Regions from separate parts of the Priestia sp. 40 genome, predicted to be linked through region 2. Evidence: a T-box and tRNA genes for the amino acid it is inferred to sense, from the RefSeq annotation. Region 2 holds a T-box; the other holds one or more tRNA genes.
What was found. The T-box of region 2 lies ahead of leuS (leucine--tRNA ligase). A T-box ahead of a tRNA ligase gene usually reads a tRNA of that ligase, here a tRNA-Leu.

Region 1: it encodes a tRNA-Leu, which carries the amino acid that the T-box ahead of leuS (leucine--tRNA ligase) is inferred to sense. The anticodon was not compared.

Annotation. Positions count from the first base shown of each region.
Region 1 is NZ_JBMPZA010000023.1:23,786-27,266, forward strand. Features, by position in the region: rRNA gene ACO1DI_RS23410 (16S ribosomal RNA) at 1-968, opposite strand, end outside; tRNA gene ACO1DI_RS23415 (tRNA-Gly) at 1,050-1,123, opposite strand; tRNA gene ACO1DI_RS23420 (tRNA-Arg) at 1,128-1,204, opposite strand; tRNA gene ACO1DI_RS23425 (tRNA-Leu) at 1,295-1,380, opposite strand; tRNA gene ACO1DI_RS23430 (tRNA-Leu) at 1,403-1,485, opposite strand; tRNA gene ACO1DI_RS23435 (tRNA-Lys) at 1,498-1,570, opposite strand; tRNA gene ACO1DI_RS23440 (tRNA-Gln) at 1,575-1,649, opposite strand; tRNA gene ACO1DI_RS23445 (tRNA-Asp) at 1,661-1,736, opposite strand; tRNA gene ACO1DI_RS23450 (tRNA-Val) at 1,765-1,840, opposite strand; tRNA gene ACO1DI_RS23455 (tRNA-Glu) at 1,865-1,939, opposite strand; tRNA gene ACO1DI_RS23460 (tRNA-Ser) at 1,949-2,039, opposite strand; tRNA gene ACO1DI_RS23465 (tRNA-Asn) at 2,043-2,117, opposite strand; gene ACO1DI_RS23470 (SprT family protein) at 2,252-2,701, opposite strand; gene cmpA (cortex morphogenetic protein CmpA) at 2,811-2,927, shown strand; gene ACO1DI_RS23480 (Tex family protein) at 2,985-3,481, opposite strand, start outside.
Region 2 is NZ_JBMPZA010000005.1:1,517,695-1,521,175, forward strand. Features, by position in the region: gene leuS (leucine--tRNA ligase) at 1-1,532, opposite strand, end outside; T-box leader at 1,597-1,815, opposite strand; gene ACO1DI_RS08910 (GntP family permease) at 2,315-3,481, opposite strand, start outside.

The DNA of each region.
Region 1 (3,481 bases), on a different contig from region 2:
TTAAACCACATGCTCCACCGCTTGTGCGGGCCCCCGTCAATTCCTTTGAGTTTCAGTCTTGCGACCGTACTCCCCAGGCGGAGTGCTTAATGCGTTAGCTGCAGCACTAAAGGGCGGAAACCCTCTAACACTTAGCACTCATCGTTTACGGCGTGGACTACCAGGGTATCTAATCCTGTTTGCTCCCCACGCTTTCGCGCCTCAGCGTCAGTTACAGACCAAAAAGCCGCCTTCGCCACTGGTGTTCCTCCACATCTCTACGCATTTCACCGCTACACGTGGAATTCCGCTTTTCTCTTCTGCACTCAAGTTCCCCAGTTTCCAATGACCCTCCACGGTTGAGCCGTGGGCTTTCACATCAGACTTAAGAAACCGCCTGCGCGCGCTTTACGCCCAATAATTCCGGATAACGCTTGCCACCTACGTATTACCGCGGCTGCTGGCACGTAGTTAGCCGTGGCTTTCTGGTTAGGTACCGTCAAGGTACGAGCAGTTACTCTCGTACTTGTTCTTCCCTAACAACAGAGTTTTACGACCCGAAAGCCTTCATCACTCACGCGGCGTTGCTCCGTCAGACTTTCGTCCATTGCGGAAGATTCCCTACTGCTGCCTCCCGTAGGAGTCTGGGCCGTGTCTCAGTCCCAGTGTGGCCGATCACCCTCTCAGGTCGGCTATGCATCGTTGCCTTGGTGAGCCGTTACCTCACCAACTAGCTAATGCACCGCGGGCCCATCTGTAAGTGATAGCCGAAACCATCTTTCAATCATCTCCCATGAAGGAGAAGATCCTATCCGGTATTAGCTTCGGTTTCCCGAAGTTATCCCAGTCTTACAGGCAGGTTGCCCACGTGTTACTCACCCGTCCGCCGCTAACGTCATAGAAGCAAGCTTCTAATCAGTTCGCTCGACTTGCATGTATTAGGCACGCCGCCAGCGTTCATCCTGAGCCAGGATCAAACTCTCCGAAGAAATGTTTGACTTGCTCATTTAAAAAATAAAAATTAACGTTGACGTTTGTCGCTTTGTTCAGTTTTCAAAGTTCAATATATTTGGAGCGGGTGATGAGAATCGAACTCACGACATCAGCTTGGAAGGCTGAGGTTTTACCACTAAACTACACCCGCAATATGGCGCGCCCGAGAGGAGTCGAACCCCTAACCTTTTGATCCGTAGTCAAACGCTCTATCCAATTGAGCTACGGGCGCTTCTTATGATGTTTACCGCCGTTGTTTTGGCGACTTTATTATAATATCATTTCTGGTTTCTTATGTCAACACTTTTTTAAAAAGTTTTTTTGGTGCGGCCGAGAGGACTTGAACCTCCACGGGGTCGCCCCCACTAGGCCCTCAACCTAGCGCGTCTGCCATTCCGCCACGACCGCTAAATACATAAAATGAATAAGATGCGGGTGAAGGGACTTGAACCCCCACGTCGTAAAGACACTAGATCCTAAGTCTAGCGCGTCTGCCAATTCCGCCACACCCGCAAGAAATGAAAATGAGCCATGAAGGACTCGAACCTTCGACCCTCTGATTAAAAGTCAGATGCTCTACCAACTGAGCTAATGGCTCTTTATGGCTGGGCTAGCTGGATTCGAACCAACGCATGACGGAATCAAAATCCGTTGCCTTACCGCTTGGCGATAGCCCAATAATTTAAAATGGCGGTCCCGACGGGAATCGAACCCGCGATCTCCTGCGTGACAGGCAGGCATGTTAACCGCTACACCACGGGACCATCCAAAATTATGTATAAAACAGTCAAATGGTGGAGGATGACGGGATCGAACCGCCGACCCCCTGCTTGTAAGGCAGGTGCTCTCCCAGCTGAGCTAATCCTCCACAGAATATGTAAATGAAAATCAATGGTGACCCGTACGGGATTCGAACCCGTGTTACCGCCGTGAAAGGGCGGTGTCTTAACCGCTTGACCAACGGGCCATTATAAAATGGCGGAGAAGGAGGGATTTGAACCCTCGCGCCGCTTACACGACCTACACCCTTAGCAGGGGCGCCTCTTCAGCCACTTGAGTACTTCTCCATATGGCTCCACAGGTAGGACTCGAACCTACGACCGATCGGTTAACAGCCGATAGCTCTACCACTGAGCTACTGTGGAATAATATTTATCAGACTTCTTACATTGTAATCGACATTATATGTAATGTCAATAAGTTTTTGTAATTTCTTTGCCGTTTATTTGAGACGGCTTTATTAATTTATCATAATCAATCTATTTTAGTCAAGCATCTTCTACATTTTTTTTAATTTACCTTTACACTTTCCACAAACATATTTAACCGTGTTCACTTTTCTTTTTCGAACATATTTTTGATCACACTGCATACATACATATATGTGCTCTTTTTTCTTTCCATCACTTTCTTTTTTCAATGCCTGACAAAATCGAGGGGCGCCTACTTCTTTCATTAGCCTTTTAAAGTCTTGATCTCCATGCTTATACCCTTTCCCCTCAATATGCAAATGATAATGACAGAGCTCATGTTTAATGATTGCTACTATTTCTTGCCTGCCATATTGTTCAAAGTATTTGTAGTTTACTTCTATATTAGATGTACTTAATAAATACCTTCCACCTGTCGTACGTAAACGAGAATTAAAAGTGGCTTCATGACGAAATGGTTTGTGAAACAGCTTCAATGAAATTTCTTCTACAAGTATTTGTAAATCTTTATCATTCATCTTATATACTCCTCTACTGTATGAAATCACCTGACTAGCTCTTTGGGCATACACTTCATTACATACTCACTATTCACCTTATCATAAATGAAAAGGAGTGATTGCCCTTATGCCAATGTGGCTACAAAAACAAATGAGGCGCGCTTATTCTGAGAAAGACCGCGCACAAATAAAATTGCTCAATCAATGTTGGTTTTTTTATCAAAAAAATAATTCCGCTTCTTAAATCACTTCTTTTTACAAATAAAATTGCCTTTTCAGAAAATCTGAAAAGGCAATTTTATTATTGATGGGGCGGAATCATCGTCAGTGCAACTCTTCCTTTTTTCATGTCTACGTCTTCTACCCACACATTCACCAAATCTCCTACTGAAACGACATCGAGGGGGTGCTTAACGTACCGATTCGTTAATTTAGAAATATGGACTAGACCGTCTTGCTTAACTCCTATATCGATGAACGCTCCGAAGTCTACGACGTTTCGCACTGTACCTTCAAGCTGAATACCTTTTGCTAGATCCTCTAGCTTCAAAATATCCTGACGTAGCAAAGGTTTTGGCAGTTCATCACGAGGATCTCTTTCCGGTCTTACGAGCGCTTCTATAATGTCTTTTAAAGTAAGCTCTCCTATACTTAGTTCTTCTGATATTTCGGGTAAAGAAATATGTTTTAATGCTTCTTTTACTTTCTCCGTTCCAAGCTCAGTCTCTTTCACTTCCGCTTTCTTTAAAAGCTTTTTAACGTCTCCATATGTTTCAGGATGGATACCCGTTCTGTCTA
Region 2 (3,481 bases):
GCTTCACTGTTTGTCGGATCAATGTAGCGTAAGTAATACCAGCAGCTGCCTGCCCATTGAGGCATTGTATTTGTTTCGCGGCGCCCTTTTTTGCCCGTTTCCGGATCTACAACGTTCACCCAGTCATCAATGTTTGCTAATGGAGATTCACCTGTACCTGACGGCTTGATTTCAGTTGTTTTTGGTAAAACAAGCGGAAGCTGATCTTCAGGAACTGCAGTTGTTGTGCCATCTTCCCAATGAATAACAGGAATCGGTTCACCCCAGTAGCGCTGACGGCTGAATAACCAGTCACGCAGACGGTATGTTACTTGTTTTTCACCTTTTTCATTTGCTTGAAGCCACTGAATCATATTTGAAATTGCTTCTTCTTTATCTAGACCATTTAAGAATTCTGAATTAACGTGCTCGCCGTCGCCTGTATAAGCTTCTTTCGAAACGTCTCCACCCGCTACTACTTCTTTAATCGGCAGTTCAAATTTAACAGCAAACTCATAATCACGCTCATCATGAGCGGGAACAGCCATAATTGCACCTGTACCATAGCTCATTAGAACATAGTCAGCAATCCAAATTGGCATTCTCTCGCCGTTTACAGGGTTAATTGCATAAGCACCGGTAAATACGCCTGTTTTGTCTTTAGCTAAGTCTGTACGTTCTAAATCGCTTTTGCTTTTAATTTGATCTAAGTACGCTTCTACCGCTTCTTTTTGTTCGGCTGTTGTAATTTTTTCTACAAACGGATGTTCAGGCGCTAAAACGGCATACGTTGCCCCAAACAGCGTATCAGGACGCGTTGTAAACACAGTAAATGTGTCATCATATCCGTCGATTGTGAAGTGAACGTGAGCTCCTTCAGAGCGACCAATCCAGTTGCGCTGCATTTCTTTAATACTTTCTGGCCAATCAAGCTCATCTAAATCTTCTAGTAAACGATCTGCGTAAGCTGTGATTTTAAGCATCCACTGCTTCATTGGACGACGCTCAACCGGATGTCCCCCACGCTCACTTTTGCCGTCAATAACTTCTTCGTTCGCAAGTACTGTTCCTAGAGCAGGACACCAGTTAACAGCTACTTCATCCACGTAAGCTAAGCCCTTTTTATATAGCTGTAAGAAAATCCACTGCGTCCATTTGTAGTAGTTTGGATCAGTTGTATTAATTTCTCGCTCCCAATCGTAAGAGAAACCTAACGATTTGATTTGACGACGGAAATTATTAATGTTAAGTTCAGTGAATTCAGCCGGGTCGTTTCCTGTATCTAATGCATACTGTTCAGCAGGTAGTCCGAATGCATCCCATCCCATCGGATGAAGCACATTGTATCCTTGCATACGCTTCATACGAGATAAAATGTCCGTTGCTGTATAACCTTCTGGATGCCCAACGTGTAAACCCGCCCCAGATGGATAAGGGAACATATCTAATGCGTAAAACTTACGCTTTCCTTCATCTTCTGTTGTTCTAAATGTTTTATTTTCTTCCCAAACTTTTTGCCATTTTTGTTCGATCTTTTCATGATTAAAAGCCATACATAATCCTCCTTGTACGCTCCAGCTGTATTTAATTAAACTAAAAAACCCCTCATCCCTCAAACAAAGGGACGAGAGGTTGAATAAACTTCCCGCGGTACCACCCAAATTAGCACAATTATGTACTCACTCATTTTCCTTAACGCGGATAGACGGTAAATGTTACTTTCCTTCACATTTACAACTCCAAGGTGAGTTCATGAACGCTCGTTTGCTGACTCGCACCACCCGTCAGCTCTCTTAGCTCGCTTCGTTCATTACTATTCCTTATCATAGTTTTTACATCATACTACCTTGTATTGTAAATAATATGTTCGTAAACTGCAAGTTGTTCAACGGATTTTGTAAAAGTTTCTACACTGCAGCACTGCTTTGTTGCTAAATCTTCTCTTTCATTCTTATATATGAACAACTTCTCCCAAAAACATACATCCACGGCCAAACAAAAAAGACAGTGAGACATAACTAAATCAATCCAATTTAAAGACGAACAAATAGGATAAATGCGCTAGTATGAATCTCTTGGTTACACCGCTGTTGATTTCCGTGCAAGACTTCTCTTTCCGCGGGCAGCCAATGAGCCTCCTCGTTGCATACACTCATGCGGGATCTCACCTATTTCAGGAGTCTTTGTCTTACCCTCCACTCCACAGCTCGAAGCACCTAAACAAATGAAACCTACGTTCACCATAAACATAAAAAAATCCGAACGATTCGTCGTTCGGATCTTCCTTCACCTAAAATACTTTTATTCCAGTCTCTACTTTCTTTAGCGGCTATTATTAAATGCCAAATCCAAAAGAAAACAGGATAATCGCAAGTACAAGACCAACAAGCGGAACAATTACCGTCATAGCGGCAACTGATCCATACGCATCTTTATGAGTTTCTCCGCAAATAGAATTAATTGTGGTGACGACATAACCATTATGAGGCAATGAATCTAATACTCCAGAGGAAATAGCTACTACGCGATGGAGAGCTTCTGGATTTACACCAGCATCTAGATAGTGAGGGGCTAAAATTGGCAGTGCAATCGCCTGACCTCCTGAAGCCGAACCTGTCATCCCCGCGATAACACTCACCGCAATAGCTCCCCCAATTAACGGACTTCCTGGAATATGCGTCATGGCATCTACAGCTACTCCAAACGCGGGAACAGCCTTAGCAACCCCTCCAAAACCTACTACAGCGGCTGTATTCCCAATCGCAATTAACGCACCCAAGGTTCCTTCTGAAGCTGCATTCCAAAATCCTTTAAAATGCTTTCGGTTCACAATATAAGTGACAATGATACCACTTAAAAGTGCGACAATCAACGCAGATTGCTGAAGTGGCTTATGAAGTGCAAAAGAAATAATGAGCACGACCACAAGGGGAAGCAAACTTAATAACGGATTAGGAAGAGACTGATTTTCCGTTACTGCTGGATCTTTCTCGCGTGATACAAAACGCTCTCCATTTTTAACTGCTTTTGAAATCAAGCGCTTTAACCACCAGTAGCCGAATACAGCCATCACTACCGCTACAACTAAACTAACTTCCCATCCTGCATACGGACTAGTCTTCAAATATTCAATTGGAATCCAGTTTTGGATTTCAGGCGATCCAGCCGAGGTCATCGTAAACGTAACGGAACCGAATGCTAAAGCAGCAGGGATAAATCGCCTCGGCAAATCAGCCTGTTTGAATAAGCTTAAAGCCATTGGATAGACAGAGAATGCTACTACAAACAGACTGACTCCTCCGTATGTTAAGACCGCACAGGCAAGTACAATCGCCAACACTGCTCTTTTCATTCCTAGTTTACTGACAATCCAGCGAGAAACACTATCAGCGGCCCCGCTGTCTTCCATTACTTTTCCAAAGACGGCGCCCAATAGAAACATTAAATACCAAGAAGCAATAAATCCTGTGAAACCAGACATGTAATTTCCAACAAAATTTGC